Regions from separate parts of the Nonomuraea sp. CX421 genome, predicted to be linked through region 2. Evidence: predicted binding sites of a transcription regulator. Region 2 holds the regulator's gene; the other holds the start of a gene.

Region 1 (10,508 bases), on a different contig from region 2:
TCGACCTCGGAGAGGTCGTCGAGCTCGCCGGGGGCGCCGATGGGGAAGCAGATGATGCCGTTGCCGTGCATGCCGACGACGCGTTCGGGGGCGAGCACGCCGACCTCGCGGGAGATCCAGGTGCCCCAGTCGCCGCCCTGGGTGCCGAAGCGGTCGTAGCCGAGCCTGGTCATCAGCTCCAGCCAGGCTCTGGCGACGCGGGTCGAGCCCCAGCCGAACTCGCGGGTGGGGCCGGACAGGCCGTAGCCGGGCAGCGACGGGATGACCAGATGGAAGTCCTCGCTGAGCGGGCCGATCACGTCGAGGTACTCGACGGGGGAGCTGGGCCAGCCGTGCGTGATGAGCAGTGGCAGCGCGTCCCGGCGAGCGGAGCGGACGTGCAGGAAGTGGATGCTCTGGCCGTCGATCTCGGTGACGAACTGGTCGTACCGGTCGAGCTCGGCGTAAGCGCGGTGCCAGTCGTAGCCGGTGCGCCAGTGGTGGACCAGCTCCTTGAGATGGGCGAGCGGGACGCCGTGGCGCCAGCCGAGGCCGGGCACCTCGTCCGGCCAGCGCACCCGGTCGAGCCGGTCCCGCAGGTCGTCGAGCTCGCTCGGGGAGGCTTCGAAGCGGAAGGGCCGGATGTCGTTCGCAGTCAAGGGGGTATTCCTCCAGCTCGGTTCGGTACGCTGTACCGTACAGCATACGTTTCGTACGGACAAACCGGTTCCGAGAACCGGAGCCTGAGGCTCGGTGCGGCGCGGGCGATCACATAGCCCCCACTGTTGATCTACGCTGTAAAGGCGGTAGCTTGTGGGGCATGGCCGCCCCGTTCCTCACCCTCACCACCAGCGTCGAGCACGAGACGGAGGCGCGGCGGTCACGTTTCATCTGCGCGGTGGCGCCCGCCCGGACCGTCGAGGAGGCGGCGGCGTTCATCGCCGAGCGCCGCCGCCTGCACCCGGGCGCCACCCACAACTGCACGGCCTACCTGATCGGGCAGCGCCTGCGGAAGGGCGACGACGACGGCGAGCCGGGCGGCACCGCCGGCACGCCGATGGTCCAGGCCCTGCTGGGCAGGGGGTACGACGACGTGGTGGCGGTGGTCACCCGCTACTTCGGCGGCACCCTGCTCGGAGCGGGCGGCCTGGTGCGGGCCTACGGCTCGGCGGTGACCGAGACCCTGGACCGGGCCGACCCGGTGCGGATGGTCCCGGCCAAGCTGGTGCGCGTCTCGGTGGCCCACGACCAGGCCGGCCGGGTGGAGAACGACCTGCGCGCCTCCCGTCACCCCGTCCACGACGTCGGCTACGGCCAGGCCGTGGACTTCTCGGTCGCGGTCGCCGACGCCGAGCTCGGCGCCTTCGCGGACTGGGTGGCGACCCTGACCTCAGGCCGGGCCACGGTCGTGGTCGCCGCCGACATCCATGTGCCCGAGCCCGTGTGACCGGCGGGGCCAGCCTCCGCGGGATCAGCCTCCGCGGGATCAGCCTTCGCGGGATCAGCCTTCGCGGGATCAGCCTTCGAGCGCGTACTGCATGACCCGGAACTTCGCCTGGGCCTCGGCCAGCTCGGACGCCGGGTCGGAGTTGCCCATGATGCCGCCGCCGGCGAAAAGCCGGGCGCGTCTGCCGCTGATGAGGCCGGAACGCAGCGCGATGCCCCACTCGCCGTCGCCGTGGGCGTCGATCCAGCCGACGGGCCCGGCGTAGCCGGCGCGGTCCATGCCCTCGAGCTCGCGGATGACGTCGATGGCGGTGGAGGTGGGGGTGCCGCCGACGGCGGCCGTGGGATGCATGGCGGCGACGACGTCGAGGACGGAGGCCCCGTCGGCCAGGCGGCCGACGACGTGGCTGGCCAGGTGCTGGACGTTGGGCAGGACCAGCAGCTCGGGCTCGTCGGGGGTGTGCAGGGAGGCGCAGAGCGGCGCCAGGGTCTGGCGCACGGAGGCGATGGCGCACTCGTGCTCGTGGCGGTCCTTCTCGGAGGCGAACAGGGCCGCGCCCCGGGCGAGGTCGTCGGCGGCGCTGCTGCCGCGCGGGGTGGTGCCGGCCAGGACGAGCGACTCGATCTCCTGGCCGGTGCGGCGGATGAGCAGCTCGGGGGTGGCGCCGACGAGACCGGCGACGGAGAACGTGTAGCAGTCGGGGTAGCGGTGCGCCAGCCGGGTGAGGAGCAGGCGGATGTCGATGGGGTGCTCGGCCGTGGCGAGCAGGTCGCGGGCGAGGACGACCTTCTCCAGCTCGCCGCCGCGGATGCGCGCGGCGGCGCGGGCCACCACGTGCTCCCACTCGGGAGCGGTCAGGCTGCCGTCGCCGTAGCGGATGTGGCCGGGATCGCGGATCGGGGTGAAGGTCTCCAGGGGCGTGTCACCGATGGTGGTGAGCCAGGCGCGGCCGCCGCGGCGGGCGAGGATCGCCTGCGGGACGGTGAGCACGGAGCCGGGAGAACTCTCGTCGAAGGTGAAACTGCCGAAGGCGACGGGACCGGAGCCGGGAGTGTTGACGGCGTCGTCGACGTGGGCCTCGCCGAGGATGTCCGCGAGCCACTCGCGGGCCCAGGCGAACCGGTGGGGGCCGGGAGGCACCGCGACACGGGCGGCCTCTCCCCAGCCCACGAGCCCCTCGCCGTGCCTGATCCACGCGTAGGGCGCGGACCTCGGCAGGGACGCCAGCAGGTCACCCGGGTCACCTACGGGGGTGGTGCGAACCGGTAGTGGGCGGGTGGTTCCGAGCGCGACACTCACCCGAGACACTCTATGCGTGAACTGAACACGTTCGACTGGGGCCCCGGCTAATGACTGGTTACGGTCGTTCGACGGGGAAAGGTGCGCGTCCAGGGGGGTTTTGGGCGCACGCGGCCGGGGCGGCACTGTCAAGCCGCGATATGAAGTCGGTCCTGAGATGGCAGTCCTTGCCGTCAGGTCATGGTGTGCCGTTGACCGGCTCCCTACCTTGAGCTCATGATCGGTCGTCTGTCGCCGTTGCTCGGCGCTGTGGTGGTGGTTCTCGGTTCCGGAGCGGCGCAGGCCACGTCGGTCCCTCCGGTGCCGGCGAGGATGGTGGCCCTGGGTGATTCCATCTCGTCGGGCTTCAACGCGTGCGGCTGGTACGTGTCGTGCACCTCACGTTCGTGGTCCGCCGGTGACAACCCCGACGTCTCCAGCCACTACCTGCGGCTGCTGCGGCTGGACCGCGACATCAAGGGGCACAACGACAACCTGGCGGCGCCGGGTGCGACCAGCGCCGACCTGATGGGACAGGTGCGGCGGGCCATCGATCTCAAGCCCGGCTACGTGACGGTGCTGATCGGCGCGCAGGACGCTTGCGTGCGCACCGAACGGGAGATGACGCCGGTGGCCGTCTACCGGCAGCGGCTGGACCAGGCGTTGACGGCGTTGCGCGACGGGGTGCCGGGGGTGCGGGTGTTCGTGTCGAGCATCCCCGACCTGCGGCGGCTGTGGCAGGTGGGCAAGGGCAACGCGATCGCGCGCACGTTCTGGGCGCTGGGGCGGATCTGCCCGGCGATGCTGGCCGAGCCGACGTCGGTCAAGCGGGCGGACGTGGAGCGGCGGGCGCGGGTGCGGGAGCGGGTGATGGCCTACAACCGGGAGGCGGCCGCGGCCTGCGCGTCCCTGGGGGAGTCCTGCCGTACGGACGGGGGCTCGGTGTTCTCCTACCGCTTCACGCTGGACCAGGTCAGCCGGTGGGACTACTTCCATCCGAACTCCGCGGGGCAGCGGGTGCTGGCGGAGCAGACGTTCAGGCGAGGGTTCGACTGGCTGGATCCGCGTTAGCGGCACTGGGCGAGCATGGTGGTCTTGTCGGCCCTGGTCACGGGCAGGCCGTACTTGAGCGCGACCTGCGCGAAGCGGGTGACGTAGGCGCAGCGGACGCGGCGTTGCGGCGGGAGCCAGCCGGCCGGGCCGGAGGCGTCCTTCTGCTCGTTGGCCGCGCCGTCGACCGGCAGCAGGTTGAGCGGGTCGTTGGCGAAGTCGAGGCGTTTGGACATGGGCCAGCGGGGGGCGCCCATGCGCCAGCCGTAGCCGAGCGGCACCACGTGGTCGACCTGGACCTCGTCGGCGCGGTCCTTGTGCCAGTGGATGGTCCGGCCGGTGTAGGGGTCGGCCAGGCGCATCGAGACGACCACGCAGCGCGAGCCGTCGCGGTATCTGATGTCCTGTCCGTCGCGGGCGAGCAGGTCGTCGCGGGTACGGCAGCCGTTGCGGGCGTAGGGGACTCCGGTGGCGTCGTCGGCCCAGTTGGCGCCGTAGCGGGTGCGGGCGTAGCCGGTGGTGGGGCCGCGGCCCTTGACGCGTAACCGCTGGATGAGCCGGCGGGCGGTGGCCTTGTCGGCGGCGGTGGTGATGGGCGCCAGGCCGGGCAGGGTGCCGCTGGCGTTGCCGAGCGGGCTGGCCGCCGTGGCGGGGCTGGAGGTGCCGGAGCCGAGGAGTGCTGCGACGAGTGCGGCTCCCGCCAGGATGGCGACCGCGTCCTTGGTGCTCAAGCACGCCTCCGGGGGTGAGGGAGGTTCTCTAGAGAGGATTTCCCCAGCCTGGTCTGCTTTGACACGGTAAGGCCTTGCGGGCGGCGCGGAGAGGAGGATGTGGCCGTTCCGGTCGGTGAAGGACGTTCCGGTCGGTGAAGGAACGGCCGGGGATGACGGCGGCGGGCGGCCGATGGCCGCCGCGCCGCTCAGGGGCGGCCGAGGACGCCGATCACGGTCTACGGCTCGCCGGCCGGCGTCATGGCCGGACCTGTGAAGCCGGACGGGCCGGGGGTTTGACCCAGGTGCCGTCGCGGCGGGCGAGCAGCTCGCCCAGCAGCGCCTCCCACTGGGCGCCGATGACGTCGGCGTCGTAGAGGCGCGCGGTCTCCACGCCACCCGCGGCGAGTCTGCGGCGCAGCGGCTCGTCCTCGATGACCCGCAGGATGGCGGCGGCGAGGTTGGCGTTGGTGCGCGGCTTGACCAGCAGCCCGTCGGACTCGTGCGTGATCATTTCCTTGGGGCCGTGGGGGCTGTTGAAGCTGACGATCGCGAGCCCCTTGGCCATGGCTTCGAGGATGGTCATGGGGAAGCCCTCGTGGCGGGAGCTGAGCACGAAGATGGAGGCCTTCTCCAGCTCGGCGCCGACGTCGGAGGTGGCTCCCGGCAGCTCGACCACGCCGTCGAGCCCCGCCTCGGTGATCTGGGCGCGCAGGTTGTCCTCCTGGGGGCCGGCGCCGAAGATGCGCAGCTTCCAGTCGGGATGGGCCCGGGCGACCTCCTCCCAGGCGGTGATGAGCCGGTGGAAGCCCTTGAGCCGGGTCAGCCTGCCGACGGCGATGACGACCTTGGCGTCGAGTTTGGCGACGTCGCCGCTCAGCGGCGGCACGGCGTTGGGGATGCGGGCCAGTTTCCTGGGCTTCTTGGTCAGGGTGGCGCGGTAGTCGCGCTGGTCGGCCTTGGTGAGGGTGACGAGCGCGTCGAGGCGGCGGTAGCGCCACTTGATGAGCGCCTGCATGGAGTCGGGCTGCGTGCGCAGGGCGACGTGCTCCTGGCCGATGGTGATGACACCGGGCAGGGCTAACTGGGCCATGACGAGGTTGAGCCCCGGCCGGGTGGCCATGAGCACGCCGGTGTCGAGCGAGCGGATGTAGCGGGCCAGCTTGAGGTCGGTCCACAGGTTGAAGCGATGGTACGCCGACTCGTCCGGGGGGATCAGCTTGCTGGGCAGTTTGGACAGCATCGCGCGCATCGGGTCGAGCCCCGGATTGACCCGGTCGTCCAGATATCGGAACTTGACCCGCGGATCGACGGGAAAGAACGGCTCCTCGGCCTCCCGCAGCACACTGACGATCTCGACGTCGTGCTCACGTGCCAGGTAGCCGGCGACGTTGAACACGGTCCTGATCGTGCCGCCCATGCCGTTGGCGTGCAGGAGGAGGATGTGGATCCGGTCGATCGACGGAGGCGGCGCGCCGCGCTTCTTGCGCCGGTTGTATCCCCTGTACAGCCGGACCATCGCTGACTTGCCCTTGCGTGCCAGTGCGCGCACCTGTGGGATCCCTCCTTGTCGCGAGAGTGTCAACAACACACATGGCCGGTGGCGAGACGTTCTCGCCACCGGCGCTTTCGTATTGGCTCAGATGGAGTGCGCCGTCAGTCCCCGTGGCGCTATCCCCACCTATGATCATTAGACGCCATAAAGGGTCTTAAGGTTGCATGTGCGACTGACGCGGGGCCCACGTGCGGGCGGGCATGGGACGAATAGGTGAACCGGACGGCCGGGACGCCGGCCCGGCCGTCCGGTCATGTCACCGGGTCACGCCTCGTCGGGCTTCCTGGTTTCCTTCTTGATCTCCTTGGCCTGGCGATCCGCCTTCATCGCCTGCTTCTTGGCCTTGCCGGACTTGGCGGACGGTTTCTTCTTGATCTCGGACATGGTTTCCCCCGTGTGGATTCTTGTGCCGATCGGCACACTAAGCCGCTTAATACCCGTTTGACACTGAAACCCGACATAGCATCAATAACCACTCCGAAATGTCACAGCAGGGTCAGTTGTTGCGGCTGGGGCTGCTGTCGACCGGCGGGCCGGGACGGCAGCCGCCTGGCCCGGGCCGGGGACGCCCGGCCGACGCCGTGGCGCGCGGCCAGCTCCTTGACCTGGCCCGTGACGCGCTCCTGGTAGGCCTTGGGCGCGTAGGCGCCTCTGCCGTACAGCTCGAGATAGCGCGGCACCAGTCGTGGGTGCTCGCGCGCGAGCCACGCCAGCCACCACTCGCGCGCCCCAGGGCGCAGGTGCAGCACGATCGGCGCGATGTGGGTGGCGCCGGACGCGGCGATCTCCCTGACCGTGCGCGCCAACTGGGCGGGGGAGTCGGTGAGGTAGGGCAGGATCGGCGCCATCAGCACACCGCAGCCGATGCCGTGGTCGTTGAGCGTGGCGCACACCTCCAGCCGCCGGTGCGGGGCGGGGGTGCCGGGCTCGACCGCGCGCCAGACGTCGGGGGCGAGGAAGCCCGCCGACACGTTGGCGCCGACCTCGGTGACCTCGGCCGCCTCGGTGAGCAGGTCGAGGTCGCGCAGGATGAGGGTGCCCTTGGTGAGGATGGAGAACGGGTTGGCGGCGTCGCGCAGCGCGGCCAGGATGCCGCGCATCAGACGGTAGCGGCCCTCGGCGCGCTGGTAACAGTCGACGTTGGTGCCCATCGCCACGTGGCCGCCCTGCCAGCGTGGCGCGGCGAGCTCCCTGCGGGCGAGCTCGGCCGCGTTGACCTTGACGACGATCTTGGAGTCGAAGTCGGCTCCGGCGTCGAGGTCGAGGTATTCGTGCGATTTGCGGGCGAAGCAGTAGACGCACCGGTGCCCGCAGCCCCGGTAGGGGTTGATCGTATGGGTGAACGGGACCTGGCTGGCCGCCGGAACCCGGTTGATGATCGAGCGAGCCCGGATCTCGTAGAAGGTCATGCCCCTGAACTCGGGGGTGTCGAAGGTGCGGGTGACCGCGCCGCCGGAGAACAGCGGCACGGCCGGATCGGCCTGGCCGCCGGTGGCGGTCAGGCGCAGGTTGTCCCAGCGCATCCCATGATTAGAACAAAGGTTCGACGATGATCGCAAACGCAAAGTGACGGCAATTACCTGCCCAGGCGGGGGCTAATGATCTTCAGGGTTGGGCAGGAAACCCGGACAGAGCTTGCGTTCCGGAGGTGCGTCTATGGCCTGGTCGCAGGATGAGGAGCGGATGCTCGCGCAGATCGAGCGGCATCTGGTCGATGACGACCCCCGGCTCGTCGCCCGGCTGGAGTCGTTCAACGAGCGAGTGCGCCGCAGCGAGGCCAGGGACGGCGCCGACGGTGGCGGCAGGCGAGGGCCGCGCCGCTCCACGATCATCATCCTGATCAGCTGGCTGCTCATCGCGACCTTGGTCGCCACACTCCTGATCATGGTTCTTCAGCACGAGGCGGCCACCCTGACCGCGTCCCTCTGACGACCGTCATCACCCTGCGTGCCGCCGCTCGTCCGGCCCGAGTCATGGCCGCCCCGAGGTCGAAGGGGACGCGGTGAGGCGTCAGAGGCCGCGGAGGAAGGCGGCCGCGATGGGGGCGGCCACCTTGCCGCCCCCGCCGCCGCCTTCCACCACGACCGCGAACGCGACGTCACCCTTGAAGCCCATGAACCAGGCGTGCGAGTCGAGCTTCTCGCCGGTGCCGTACTCGGCGGTGCCCGTCTTGCCACGGGTGCCGGCCGGCAGGCCGGCGGACTTGGCGGTGCCCTTGGTGACGACGGCGGCCATCATGGCGTGCAGCCCCGACTTGACCCCGTCGGGCAGCGGTTGCTCGCCGGCCTTCTGCTTCAGGTCGGGCACCAGGGTGGGCGGCCGCCAGGTGCCGTCGGCGATGGCCGCGGCGACCGACGCCATCGAGAGCGGGCTGGCGGTGATCCGGGCCTGCCCGAACGCCTCGGCGGCCAGCTCGGCGTCGGACTGGGCGCGGGGGAAGCTCGCCTTGGTGGCGGGCACGCCGATGTTCAGCGGCTGGTTGAAGCCGACCTGCTCGGCCGTCTCCAGCAGCTTGGCGGCGCCGAGGTGCTGCTTGGCCAGCGGGGCGAACGTGGTGTTGCACGAGTGGGCGAAGGAGTCGAGGAAGGACAGCGACCCGAAGTGCTCCTTCTCGGAGTTGCGGATCTTCAGGCCGCCCACGGTCGCGTACTGCGGGCAGGTGACTGTGTCCTTGGGCGACAGCCCGGCGGCCAGCAGCCCGATGGCGGTGACGGCCTTGAACGTCGACCCGGGCGGGTAGCGGCCGTCCAGCGCCCGGTTGAAGCCGCCCTGGTTGTTGACCACGGACAGGATCTCGCCCGTGCTGGGTCTGATGGCGACCAGGGAGGTGGGCTTGTCGACGTCCTTGACGGCGGCGACCGCGGCGGCCTGGGTGGCGGCGTCGAGGGTGGTGCGCACGGGTTCGCCGTCGGTGCCGTCGATGGTCGCGAGCGTCTTGCCGCCGGCCTGGATCTCGGTGGTCGGAGTGCCGGCCAGCCGCTTCTCGAAGGTCTCCTGCAGCCCGCCGCGCCCGACCGCCTGGCCGGTCTTGTAGGCGGCGCCGAGCTTGCCCACGTCCTTCTTGGTCGCCTTGTCCAGGTAGCCGACGAGCTGCTGGACCGACCCGCCGGCGGCGCCGGTGTCGATGCGCTCGCCGCCGGCGTCGGTGATCTCGGCCCGGTCCGGCCAGCGCGTCTTCAGCGCGAACGACGCGCCCGAGGTCAGCGACGGGTGCAGGGTCGCGGGTGTCCAGGCGACCTTCCAGGCGCGGTCGGCCACGGTCAGGTCGAGCCTCCCCTGGTAGGTCCACTCGCCGACGTTCTTCAGCTTGACGGTGGCGGTGTAGGGGACGGTGGCCCGGTCGTCGCCCGGGCTCACCTGGCCGAGCTCGACGGTGGTCGACTCGACGCCCAGGCCGGTGCGCATCTGGTCGTAGGCGGTCAGCGGCTGAGGGGTGGCGAGCTCGGCGGTCATGGCCGGCTTGTCACCGGCCTGCCAGGCGGCGGCGAACCGCTGCGCGGTCTCGGCGGGAGTGCCCCGGGTGTGCAGCAGGTAGTAGGCGCCCCCGCCGGCGGCGCCCGCCACCAGCAGGGAGACGCCGGACACGATTGCGATGGTGCGGCCACGCGCCACTGGTCAGCCCCCTGGTCGTCGGCAGCGTTTCCTCGGATGGGTCCCCGAGCTTAGCGGGGACGAATCAGGACATGCCGCTGGCGGCTTTGAAGCTGGCGGCGTAGGTGGGCACGTACTCCTGCCCGGACTCCTTCTGGATCGCCGACATGATCTCGTCGGTGACGCGCCGGCGGTCGCGAGCGTTGGCGTGGTCGCCCTTGAACGTCAGCGGCGCGCCGATGCGGATGCCGATGCTGGCCGGGCGGGGCACCTTGGCGCCCACGGGCAGCACCTTCTCGGTGCCGGAGAGCGCGACCGGCAGCACCGGCGCACCGGTCTTGAGCGCCAGCCAGGCCACGCCGATCTTGCCGCGGTAGAGGCGGCCGTCGGGGGAGCGGGTGCCTTCGGGATGGATGCCGAACAGCTCACCCCGCTCCAGCAGGTCGGCGGCGGCGTCCAGCATCGACTGCGCGGCGTGCGCGCTGTCGCGGTCGGTGGGCAGGCTGCCACCGAGCCGCATGAACCAGCCGGAGACCGGGTTGCCGGAGAAGTACTCGTTCTTGGCGGCGAACGTGACGTGGCGTGGCAACAGCGCGGGAAGCAGGAACGAGTCGAGCACCGAGAGGTGGTTGGCGGCCAGGATGGCCGGCCCCGTCCGAGGCACGTGCGTCGCGCCGGAGATGTGCGGGCGGCACATCACATGCGCGAGCGGCGTGGCGGCGAACTTGACCACTTGGTACAGCAACATGCGCTCCTGATGATCGTTGGTCGGCCACCCCACCATAAAGCAGGCGCCCCGGCTGGGACCGGAGCGCCTACAAAAAACACGTTAAGGCCGATGTGGCGGTCGCCTCCTCGGCGAGATGCACAACACGGCTCCAGCCGAACGGTATTCCGT
Region 2 (10,508 bases):
CCGTGACCTGCGTCGTCCAGGTGGCCGGCAAGGTGCGCGAGCGCCTGGAGGTCTCGCCCGCCATCTCCGAGGACGACCTGCGGGCCCTCGCCCTGGGCTCGGAGAAGGTGCGGAGCTACCTGTCGGGCGAGCCGCGCAAGGTGATCGTGCGGGCGCCCAAACTGGTCAACATCGTTCCCTGACGCCTCACAGGGCGCGCAGCGCCGGCAGCAGCTCCCTCTCGGCCCAGCCGAAGAAGGGCTGCTGCTGGTCGTGCCCGATCTGCACCAGGGCGACGTGCGAGTAGCCGGCGTCGACGTACTTCCTGACGGCCGCCACCACGGCGTCCACGTCGGCGCCGCACGGCACGCTCGCGGCGATGTCGTCGGGACGTACGTACTCGGCGTAGGCGGCGATGTTCACCGGTGCCGGCAGTTCGGCCATGACCTTCCAGCCGGCCGCCGACCAGCGCCACAACCGGTGGGCGCGTTCCTTGGCGGCCTGCGCGTCGGTGTCGTACGACACGGCCAGCTGCCCGTACACCGGCTTGCCCACGCCTCCCGCCGCGGCGAACTGGTCGACCACGTCCGGCAGGACCTCGTTGATGATCAGCGCGTCGGCGAAGTCAGCCGCGATCGAGGCGGACGTCCGGCCGGAGGCGGCGACGCCGATCGGCACCGGGGCGTCCGGCAGGTCGTAGAGCTTGGCCGAGTCGATGTCGTAGAACTCACCCTGGTAGGTGACGTAGTCGCCGTCGAACAGCTCCCGGATGATCTCGATGGCCTCACGGAACATCCGGTGCCGGGTGTCGGCCGGTGGCCAGCCCTCGCCGATGACGTGTTCGTTGAGGTTCTCGCCGGAGCCCAGGCCGAGGGTGAAGCGGCCGTGGGTGAGCACGCCCATGGTGGCGGCCTTCTGCGCGACCACGGCCGGGTGATAACGCATCGTCGGGCAGGTCACGTACGTCATGAGGGGCAGATCCTCGGTCGCCTGGGCGGTCGCGCCCAGCACGGACCAGGCGTAGGGAGAGTGCCCCTGTTCCTCCACCCAGGGAAAGTAATGGTCGGAGATCACCGCGTAGTCGAAGCCGATCCGCTCAGCCGTCACCGCGTCGTCCACGAGCTGCCGGGCGGGCGTCTGCTCGCACATCAGGGTGTATCCGATTTGCACCATGCAGTGCTTTCTGCCCGGAATTGATGGATTTTAGGTCAAGAGCACCGGAGATCAATGATGGTGCGTGGCTCGCTGAGCTCGTCGAGGACCAGGCCGAGCCCCATGCCCAACAGCCAGACGTCCTTGGCCAGCGCGAGACCGTTGGGGGAGGGGCGCAGGCTGCCCTCCCGGCGCATGCCCGGCGTCTTGAGATACATCCCGAGCAGGCCGCCGGCGAACGCGGTGAGGGCGGCCCCGGCCAGCAGCGAGGGGACCAGCGGGACCAGCAGCGCCGCGCCAAGGGCCATCTCCGTCCTCGACAGCATCTTGACGAACTCCTCCGGATCCTTCCCGCGAAGGGCGGGATAGGTGCCGGCGGCCATGCCGTGCACCCGTACCGCGGTCTCCCGGTCGGCCTTGGCCTTGGAGAGACCTGAGTTCAGGATGAACACACCGGCCGCGATCCGGGGCGGAAGGTGGTACGCGTGAGTGCAGAACATCATGATTCCTCGCAGGTGAGATGTGGTCTCGCACTCCTGCCCGCGACATTCCACCGCATCCCGGTCTGAGCCCGGACTTGACCAGGAATTTCATAGTTTCTAGTGCGGCTTCGCCTCCTCGCGGACGACCGAGACAGCTCAGGCTCTCGGTGGACGGCACTAGTGTGCACGTGTGACAACTGGCGCATACCTGAGATATCCGCATCTGCACGGTGACCTGGTCACCTTCGTCGCCGATGACGACGTTTGGCTGGCCCCCGTGACGGGCGGCAGGGCCTGGCGGTTCACCGCCGACCGCACTCCCGTCTCCCACCCCAGATTCTCGCCCGACGGCACCCGCATCGCGTGGACCAGCAACCGTGAGGGAACGCCCGAGGTGTTCGCCGCCGAGCTCGACGGGCCCGAGGGAGACCGCCTCACCCACTGGGGCAACGCGACGACCGGATCGCGCGGCTGGACCCCCGCCGGGGACGTGCTCGCCGTCACCGCGGCCGGAGAGGGAGGCCGCATCAGGACCTGGGCGTACGCGGTCCCGCTCGACGGCGGAGAGCCGATCCGCCTGCCCTACGGGTGGGTGAGCGACGTCGCGGTCAGCGGAGATCGAGTGGCGACCGTGTCGCCAATGTGGCGCGAGCCCTCACAGTGGAAGCGCTACCGCGGCGGAACCGCGGGCAAGATCTGGGTCGACGTCGAGGGCGACGGTGAGTTCACCCGGTTGTTCGCCGACAGCACGGCCCAGTACTGGTCGGCCCTGTGGGTCGGCGACCGCCTGGCCTTCCTGTCCGACGTGGACGACAACGGCAACCTGCACTCCTGCCTCGCCGACGGCTCCGACCCGCGCAGGCACACACCACACGAGAAGTTCTACGCCCGTCACGCCGCCACCGACGGGCGGCGGGTGGTCTACAGCCACGCCGGCGACCTGTGGCTGCTGGAGGACCTGGACTCCGAGCCGTACAAGCTGGACATCAAGCTCGGCGGGCCGCGCCCGGCGCGCGCGAAGCGCCCGGCGCCGACCCGCGTCGGCTCCTTCTCGCCCGATCCCACCGGGCGGGCCAGCGCCGTCGAGATCCGCGGCACCGCCCACTGGGTGACCCACCGCGACGGCCCCACCGGCGTGCTGCGCGCGCAACCCGGAGTCCGGGTACGGCTGCCGCGCGCCCTCGACGCCGACGGCCGGACCGTCTGGATCTCCGACATCACCGGCGAAGACGGACTGGAGGTCGGCACCCCCGGCGGCGAGATCCGCACGCTGGCCGCCGGACAGCTCGGCCGGGTGCTCGACCTCGACGCCTCACCCGACGGCAAGCACGTCGCGGCGGCCACCCACGATGGACGGCTGCTGGTCGTCGACCTCGAATCCGGCCAGGTCAGAGAGCTTGACCGGACCACCCAGGGTGACATCAGCGGGCTCACCTTCTCACCCGACTCGGCCTGGCTGGCCTGGGTGCACCCGCACCAGGACCCGCTGTCGCAGATCAAGATGGGCCGCGTCGACGGCTCGTCCATCATCGACGTGACTCCGGTGCGTTTCGCCGACTTCGACCCGATGTTCACCCGGGACGGCAAGCACCTGGCGTTCCTGTCGGTACGGACGTTCGACCCGGTCTACGACGCGCACGTGTTCGACCTGTCCTTCCCCGCGGGCTGCCGGCCGTACATGGTGCCGCTGCGGGCCACGGCGCCCTCGCCGTTCGACCCCTGCCTGCGGGGACGCGGGTTCAACGGCGAGGACGACAAGCCCGCGTCCGACGAGAAGCGGAAGGACGACACCCCGCCGCGCACCGAGGTCGACCCGGAGGGGCTCGCCTCGCGCGTGGTGCCGGTGCCCGTCCCCGCCGGACGGTACGGCAACCTGCGCACCGCCAAGGACGCCCTGCTCTGGCTGCGTTACCCGCTGTCCGGCCAACTCGGCGACGGCACCGAGCCGGTCCGCGAGGTCGTCCTGGAACGCTATGACCTGAAGAAGCGGGTCAGGTGCGAGCTGGGCAGGGAACTGCGGGCGTTCGAGGTGAGCGGCGACGGCACCCGCCTCGTCCTCACCGGCAAGAACGGGCTGCAGACCCGCGCCGCCACAGAGGGAGACGAGGTCGTCACCATCGACCTCGACCGGATCGCGCTCCAGCTCGACCCGGTCGCCGAGTGGCGGCAGGGCTACCTCGAAGCCGGCCGGCTCATGCGCGACCACTTCTGGCGCGCGGACATGAACGGCGTCGACTGGCAGGCCGTGCTCGACCGCTACGCCCCGCTCGTCGATCGGATCGGCGCCTACTCGGAGCTCATCGACCTGCTCTGGGAGGTGCAGGGCGAGCTCGGCACCTCCCACGCCTACGCCCGGCCCAGCGGCCCCGCCGTCGACCCGCGCTGCCGCCAGGGCCTGCTCGGCGCCGACCTGCTCAGGGACGACGAGGGCGCGTGGCGCGTCGCGCGGATCCTGCCCGGCGAGTCGTCCGACCACGACGCGCGCTCGCCGCTGCTCGCGCCCGGCGTCGCCGTCCGCGAGGGCGACGAGATCGTCGCGGTGGGCGGCCGCCAGGTCGACCCCGTCCGCGGCCCGCTCGAATGCCTGTCCGGCACCGCCGACCAGCCCATCGAGATCACCGTACGGCCCGCGTCCGGCGGCGACCTGCGCAGAGTCGTCGTCACCCCGATCAGCGACGAGACCCAGCTGCGCTACCACGACTGGGTGGAGGGGCGGCGGGCCTTCGTCAGACGGGCCTCCGGCGGTCGCCTCGGCTACCTGCACGTGCCCGACATGGTGGCCTCCGGATGGGCCCAGTTCCACCGAGACCTGCGCACCGAGATGGCCCGCGAAGGACTCGTCGTGGACGTTCGGGAGAACGGCGGCGGACACACCTCGGAGCTCGTCCTGGAGAAGCTGTCCCGCCGCGTCACCGGCTGGGCGCACGCCCGAGGCTACGAGCCCACGCGTTATCCCGAGGACTCGCCACGCGGCCCCATCGTGGCCGTCACCGACGAGTTCGCGGGATCCGACGGCGACATCGTGAGCGCCGGCATCAAGAACCGGGGCATCGGCCCGCTCGTCGGCACCCGGACGTGGGGCGGCGTGATCGGCATCGACTCGCGCTACTCGCTCGCCGACGGGACCGTCGTGACCCAGCCTCGCTACTCGTACTGGCTCGAAGGCGAGGGCTGGGGCGTGGAGAACCACGGCGTGGACCCCGACGTCGAGGTGGTCATGACGCCGCAGGACCGGGTCGGCGGGCGGGACCCGCAGCTGGAGAAGGCGGTCGAACTGGCCCTGGCCGCCCTCGACGAGCACCCCGCCGCGACGCCTCCCGACCTGCCGCCCCCCACCTGGTCCTCCCGATCCTGACCGTCGCGACCGGATCGGGCCGGGCCGGTGCTTATCCGGCCCGGTTCAGCCGGTTGAGGATCTCGGTGAGGATGGGCTCGGTGGTGGCGAAGTTCAGCCGGACGTGGGTGTCGCCGCCGGGGCCGAACAGGGCGCCGTCGCTCAGCAGGACCTTGGCCTCCTGTTCCAGCACCTTCGCCATGCCGGGCCGCCCGTAGTCGAGCCAGGCCAGGTAGGTGGCCTCCGGGACGCGGTAGCCGACCGTGGGAGGCAGGCGTTCGGCGATGGTCCGGCGGTTACGGTCGAGCAGGGCGAGGGTCTCCCGGAGCCAGGCGTCGCCGTGCCGCCACGCGGCGACCGTCGCCTCCACCCCGAACAGGTTGGCCGACCCGTAGACGAAGGGCGGTTGACCGTCGAGGGCCTCGCGCATCTCCGGTGAGCCGATGTGGGCCACCGAGCAGCGGATCCCGCCGAGGTTGAACGCCTTGGTGGCCGAGGTCAGGGTGACGGTCCGGTCCGGCAGGATGGTGGCGAACGGGATGTGCTCGTACGGGTCGTACACCAGGTCGGCGTGGATCTCGTCGGAGATGACCAGCAGGTCGTGCCGCTCGGCGTGCTCGGCCAGCCGTTCCAGCTCTTCGCGGGTGAAGACACGGCCGGTGGGATTGTGCGGGTTGACCAGCAGCAGCACCCGGCAGCCCGACAGGTCGGGCACCTCGAACCGCCAGGACTCGCCCTCGGGCCGCATCTGGATGGCGTGGAGCGGGCGCTCCATGACAGCCAGGGTGTCGAGGAACGGGTGGTAGGCAGGGGTGTGGACGGCCACGCCGTCACCCGGCCGGGTCCAGACGTGCAGCAGCACCTGGAGCGCCTGGTTGAGATCGTTGTAGCTGCGCACGTGCACGGGGTCGGCTTCCCAGCCGTACCTGGTCGCCATGCGCTCCGCGAACGCCTCGGCCAGCGGGCCGCATTGCTGGCTCAGCAGCCAGGCCGGGTAGCCAAGATCACCTTCGGCCCGGCGCTGTAGCGCTTGGATGACTTCGGGGGCGGTGGGCAAGTCCATGTCGGCCACCCAGGCGGGGATGACTCCTGGTCCGGCTTCGGCCCACTTCAACCCATCATGCTGTGACTTGAGGTCGTAGAGATGGATTTCGTCGCTCACGTGCTCAGTCTAGATCTCCTGGGCGAACCGTCTGAGTGTTCGCCTGCGTGTGCCACTCGCCTCGACCTCCATGAGCAGCTGCCGACCTCAGCTGGACGCGACCGGCTGAACCGGCCGCCTGAAGGGACACGCCGGTGCGGCGCGGGCGATGAGACGCCGCGCGCCGCGGGGAACGGTGGACCGTCAGAGGCGGCGCAGCACCGCGACGACCTTGCCCAGGACGCTGGCCTCGTCACCCGGGATGGGGTCGTAGTTGGAGTTGTGGGGCACCAGCCAGACGTGGCCGTCCTTGCGCTTGAACGTCTTGACCGTGGCCTCACCGTCGATCATGGCGGCCACGATGTCGCCGCTCTCCGCGACCGGCTGCTGGCGTACGACCACCCAGTCGCCGTCGGCGATGGCGGCATCGATCATGGAGTCACCGGCGACCTGCAGGAGGAACAGGGTGCCCTCGCCGACCAACTGCTTGGGGAGGGCGAAGACGTCTTCGACGCTCTCCTCGGCGAGGATCGGACCGCCGGCGGCGATCCGGCCGACCAGCGGCACGTAGGCGGCGGTGGGGCGGCTGACCGGGGACTCCTCGCTGCCGGCATCGGGGTCGACCCAGAGCGCGGGCTCACCGGGCAGTCGCACCTCCAGCGCACGTGGCCGGTGGGGATCGCGCCTCAAGTAGCCCTTGCGCTGCAATGCCGTCAACTGATGCGACACGCTGGACGTGCTCGTCAGCTGCACGGCCTCGCCGATCTCACGCATGGACGGCGGATATCCGCGCTGTTGCACCGAGTCGCGAATCACTTCGAGGATTTTGCGCTGCCTCGGGGTCAGCCCCAAGGAGTCACGCCGCCGCACCGCGAGGTCAGTGACCCCGTTAGCGTCATCCCGCTCGCTCATGCTCTTCCTCCTCGCCCGGTCGCCCGCCTCACCGGCGAACCCTCCGGTCCGTGGTCTCCATGTCGCACACAGCGACCGTATCGCTGTTGAAGATCATCTTCAAACAATTGTTCGAGTCTTCCTCGAAAATGTCGGCAGCGTGGTGTACAACATCGTACGGGAGTTCGATCGACACCGTGTTCGATTCGCCGATCTTTATTTGGCCATTTCCCGGGGCCGCGACGGTGTGGGAGGTCCATCCGTGCGAACCACCAGGATCACAGACCCGAGCCGAGACCAGGTCAAGCAACCGGCCGCCGAAGCCGGCGCCACTCGGGGCCGTCACGGCCGCACAGGCCCCGTACGATGCCCCACGAAACTTCCGGCCCTGGACCGCGTCCTCGCGAAACCTCCGGCCCTGGACCGCCTCGCGAAAGATCCGGCGTCGGACCGTGTCTTCGCGAAACCTTCGACGCTGGACTGCGTCCTCGCGAAAGCTCCGGTCCTGGACCGCCTCGCGAAAGATCCGGCGTCGGACCGTGTCTTCGCGAAATCTCCGGCCCTGGACCATGCCCCTGGGAAATCACTTGCGACACGCCATGCGCCGATCGACATTGCGCGGTCGCTCACTCCCATGGCCGTCTCAAGTCCCCCCGGCATCCCGGGATCGTTCGGCGGGGCCGCGTCGCTGGGTGACGCCGAAGGTCGCCGTGCCGGGGGCGCCGACAGGGTTGACCTTCCGGTGACGGCGACGTTGGCAGTGGTGGCGATAGCGACAGTGATGGTGATGGTGGCGGCGACGGGGACGACGACGGGGGCGGTGGCGGTGGTAACGGTGGTGGCGGTGGGGTCGCTGGCCGTGGTCGCTCGGGTGAGGTCGTTAGTCCCGGTCGAGCGGGGATGCGGAACTGAGGGGTGATGCCGGAGCCGGAGCGGATCGAGCTGGAGTGCGGGGCGAGAAGGGAGGGGAAAGCGTGGTTTCGCATGATGGGCGAAGGGCGGGGCGCAGGTCGACGGGGCCGGGGAGGCCGCAGCTGTGGCTGGTGCCTCCGCCGCGTACGGAGCCAAGGGATGAGGACATCGCGCCATACGGGGGGGAAGGAGCGAATCCTGGAGGTGGGGCCCGTGGAGCGAGGGGGCCTGACGACACCGCCTCGGCACGCAGGGAGGGGCGACAGCCCGCCAAGCGAGAAGTGACGGGCGCGGCGCCGGTGCGATCCCAGAAAGGTCGCAGGGCGGGACGTAGCGGGGGTCGTGCAGCGGACGCGCTGCTGCGGACGAAGCGGGGCCCGGCCCGCGGCGGCGAGCCCGGGCAGATCCTCATGGGTGGCCTTTCCCTGAGAGACGTCGGGGACGATCCGGTGCGCCCGAGTGGGCAGCGGCCGAAAGGATCGCCACCTGCGCCACCACGCCGATCGGAACGGCGAGCCCTTGGGCAGGAGACCGCGGGCCAGGGTGAGCCGGTCGGTCAGTACGGAAAGGCCCGTCCGGGAGAGCCTGCCCGAGACGGCACGGCAAGCCGCGCGGACGGTTGGTTCTGGCTTCGAGGAAAGCCGGGGCGCGGACGTGCATCCGGCTCGCGAGAGCGTGGACGTGGATCCGGCTCGCGAGAGGAGGCGGCTCGCGCGGCCGACTCTCGCCGGCGATCCGAGGCGGAAGGGTCGAGGGGCGGCGAACGTCGGGCGGAGCCGGCGAAGGGCATCCGGCGTCAAGGCCAATCGGGGCGCGTGGTTGGCCCCCTTTGGCGAGACCGGTCAGGTCGGGCGGCCGCAGCCGAGAGCGGCGGGCGGAGTCGTGGGGCCGCGGCTAAAAGTGGCGGGCGGAGTCGTGGGGCCGGGGCCAAAGGTGGCGGGCGGAGTCGTGGGGCCGGGGCCAAAGGTGGCGGGCTGAGCCGTGCGTCCGGGGCCAAAGGTGGCGGGCTGAGCCGTGCGTCCGGGGCCAAAAGTAGCCGGCAGGGGCGTGCGTCCGTAGCCGGCAATGGTGGGCCGGGGCGTGCTGGCGGGGTGGAGGGTGGTGCGCGGGGGCGTGCGGCCGTGGTCGGCAATGGTGGGCCGGGTCGTGCGGGTGGGACTGAGAGTGGTGGGCGGGGGCGTGCGGGCGCGGCCGAGAAGGGCGGGCGGCGGTTGAAGCTGGTGCCGACCGGCGCGGACCTGATGGCGAGTCGGCCGGAGAGTGAGCAGAAGGGGCCGCACAAGCAAGCGCACAAGCAAGCGCGCAGACGAGCGCGTAAAGGCCGGCGGCCTCAGGAGCTGAGCCGGCGCACGCGTGGGAGGCGGCGCGGCGGCGGGGGCGGGGGCGTGACGCGTCCGGCGAAGCGTCAGGCACCGCCCGTGCGTCTGACGCGACGAGGCCGCGCGGTCCTGGTGGTGGGCATGGCACTGCTGTCGCTCGGCGGATTCTGGCTCGGCACCAGGACGGCGAGTCACGCGGCCTCGACGCCCGCGGTGACGGGGCATTCCTGGCAGGTGGGCCTGCCGTGGGTGGACGTGCGCAGGGGCGACACGCTGTGGAAGATCGCCGAGGCGGTGACGCCCCAGTTCGGTGACCCCGGCGTGTTCGCCGAGGAGATCAGGCGGCTCAACCGCCTGCCCGACCCGTTAGTCCGGCCGGGCGCCCGCGTCTACCTCCCGCCCGGTATCGAGGGCTGACAGCGGGCACGAGCGCCCGCTGTGGGCTGGCTGAACGGTGTGCAACCGGATCGCGGTGTGAGAGAAGTTCACGGACGTGATGCGAGCCAAGCGAAGTGACGCATGAACCGACACGCCCGGGGCAGCGAGATGAGGCTCTGCTGATCAGCGAGTTCGGTTGGATGGGTCTGCTCAACTTGCGTTCATGGTCGCGCGCTTCTACCGTTGGACCACAACATCTAGTAGTTACACCGATGTAGTTCACCACACCTTGTGTTTCAGCGACCGCACCATGGCACGCTATGGGGCGTGCGCGAGCGTTCCGTTGCACATGCTTTACGCCGGTGGTGACCGCGGGTCTAGGAGGCGAAAGCGTGCATTGTCCGTTCTGTCGTCATCCTGACACCAGGGTCATCGACAGTCGTTCCACGGACGACGGAGCTGCCATCCGGCGTCGCCGGACCTGTCCCGAATGCGGGCGCAGGTTCACCACGCAGGAGACCGTACTCCTCATGGTGAGCAAGCGCAGCGGGGTGACGGAGCCGTTCTCGCGGGACAAGGTCGTCGCGGGCGTGCGGCGGGCCTGTCAGGGCAGACCGGTGAGCGAAGACTCGCTGGCCCAGCTCGGCCAGCGGGTGGAGGAGGCCATCAGGGCCAAAGGCGCGGCGGAGATCCCCTCCAACGAGGTGGGGCTGGCGATCCTCGGCCCGTTACGGGAGTTGGACGAGGTGGCCTACTTGCGGTTCGCATCGGTATATCGCGGTTTCGAGAGCCTGGCGGACTTCGAAGCCGAGATCGAACAGTTGAAGGCGGAGAAGGGGGAGTCATGACGGAGACGGTCAGCGGTTCAGTCACACGCGGGGGTAAGCGTCCTCGCAAGGGCTTGAAGATGAAGCGGATCT

The links. Region 2 encodes LexA, which represses DNA repair genes until DNA is damaged. Its sites were predicted from a motif close to TCGAACANNTGTTCGA; they were not measured.
Region 1: the regulator LexA is predicted to act here: its motif matches at 7,551-7,566, upstream of AC5L3X_RS20465 (Rv2578c family radical SAM protein).

Annotation. Positions count from the first base shown of each region.
Region 1 covers NZ_JCADBK010000010.1:219,736-230,243, forward strand. The annotation lists gene AC5L3X_RS20435 (epoxide hydrolase family protein) at 1-638, opposite strand, end outside; gene AC5L3X_RS20440 (IMPACT family protein) at 800-1,426, shown strand; gene AC5L3X_RS20445 (isochorismate synthase) at 1,496-2,725, opposite strand; gene AC5L3X_RS20450 (GDSL-type esterase/lipase family protein) at 2,942-3,775, shown strand; gene AC5L3X_RS20455 (HNH endonuclease family protein) at 3,772-4,485, opposite strand; gene AC5L3X_RS20460 (glycosyltransferase family 4 protein) at 4,724-6,016, opposite strand; gene AC5L3X_RS20465 (Rv2578c family radical SAM protein) at 6,505-7,542, opposite strand; gene AC5L3X_RS20470 (DUF3040 domain-containing protein) at 7,676-7,948, shown strand; gene AC5L3X_RS20475 (penicillin-binding transpeptidase domain-containing protein) at 8,030-9,604, opposite strand; gene AC5L3X_RS20480 (lysophospholipid acyltransferase family protein) at 9,696-10,358, opposite strand.
Region 2 covers NZ_JCADBK010000006.1:68,476-78,983, forward strand. The annotation lists gene leuS (leucine--tRNA ligase) at 1-182, shown strand, start outside; gene AC5L3X_RS13520 (TIGR03557 family F420-dependent LLM class oxidoreductase) at 187-1,152, opposite strand; gene AC5L3X_RS13525 (hypothetical protein) at 1,188-1,634, opposite strand; gene AC5L3X_RS13530 (S41 family peptidase) at 1,804-4,968, shown strand; gene AC5L3X_RS13535 (MalY/PatB family protein) at 5,000-6,109, opposite strand; gene lexA (transcriptional repressor LexA) at 6,293-7,000, opposite strand; gene AC5L3X_RS13545 (LysM peptidoglycan-binding domain-containing protein) at 9,310-9,627, shown strand; gene nrdR (transcriptional regulator NrdR) at 9,981-10,436, shown strand; gene AC5L3X_RS13555 (vitamin B12-dependent ribonucleotide reductase) at 10,433-10,508, shown strand, end outside.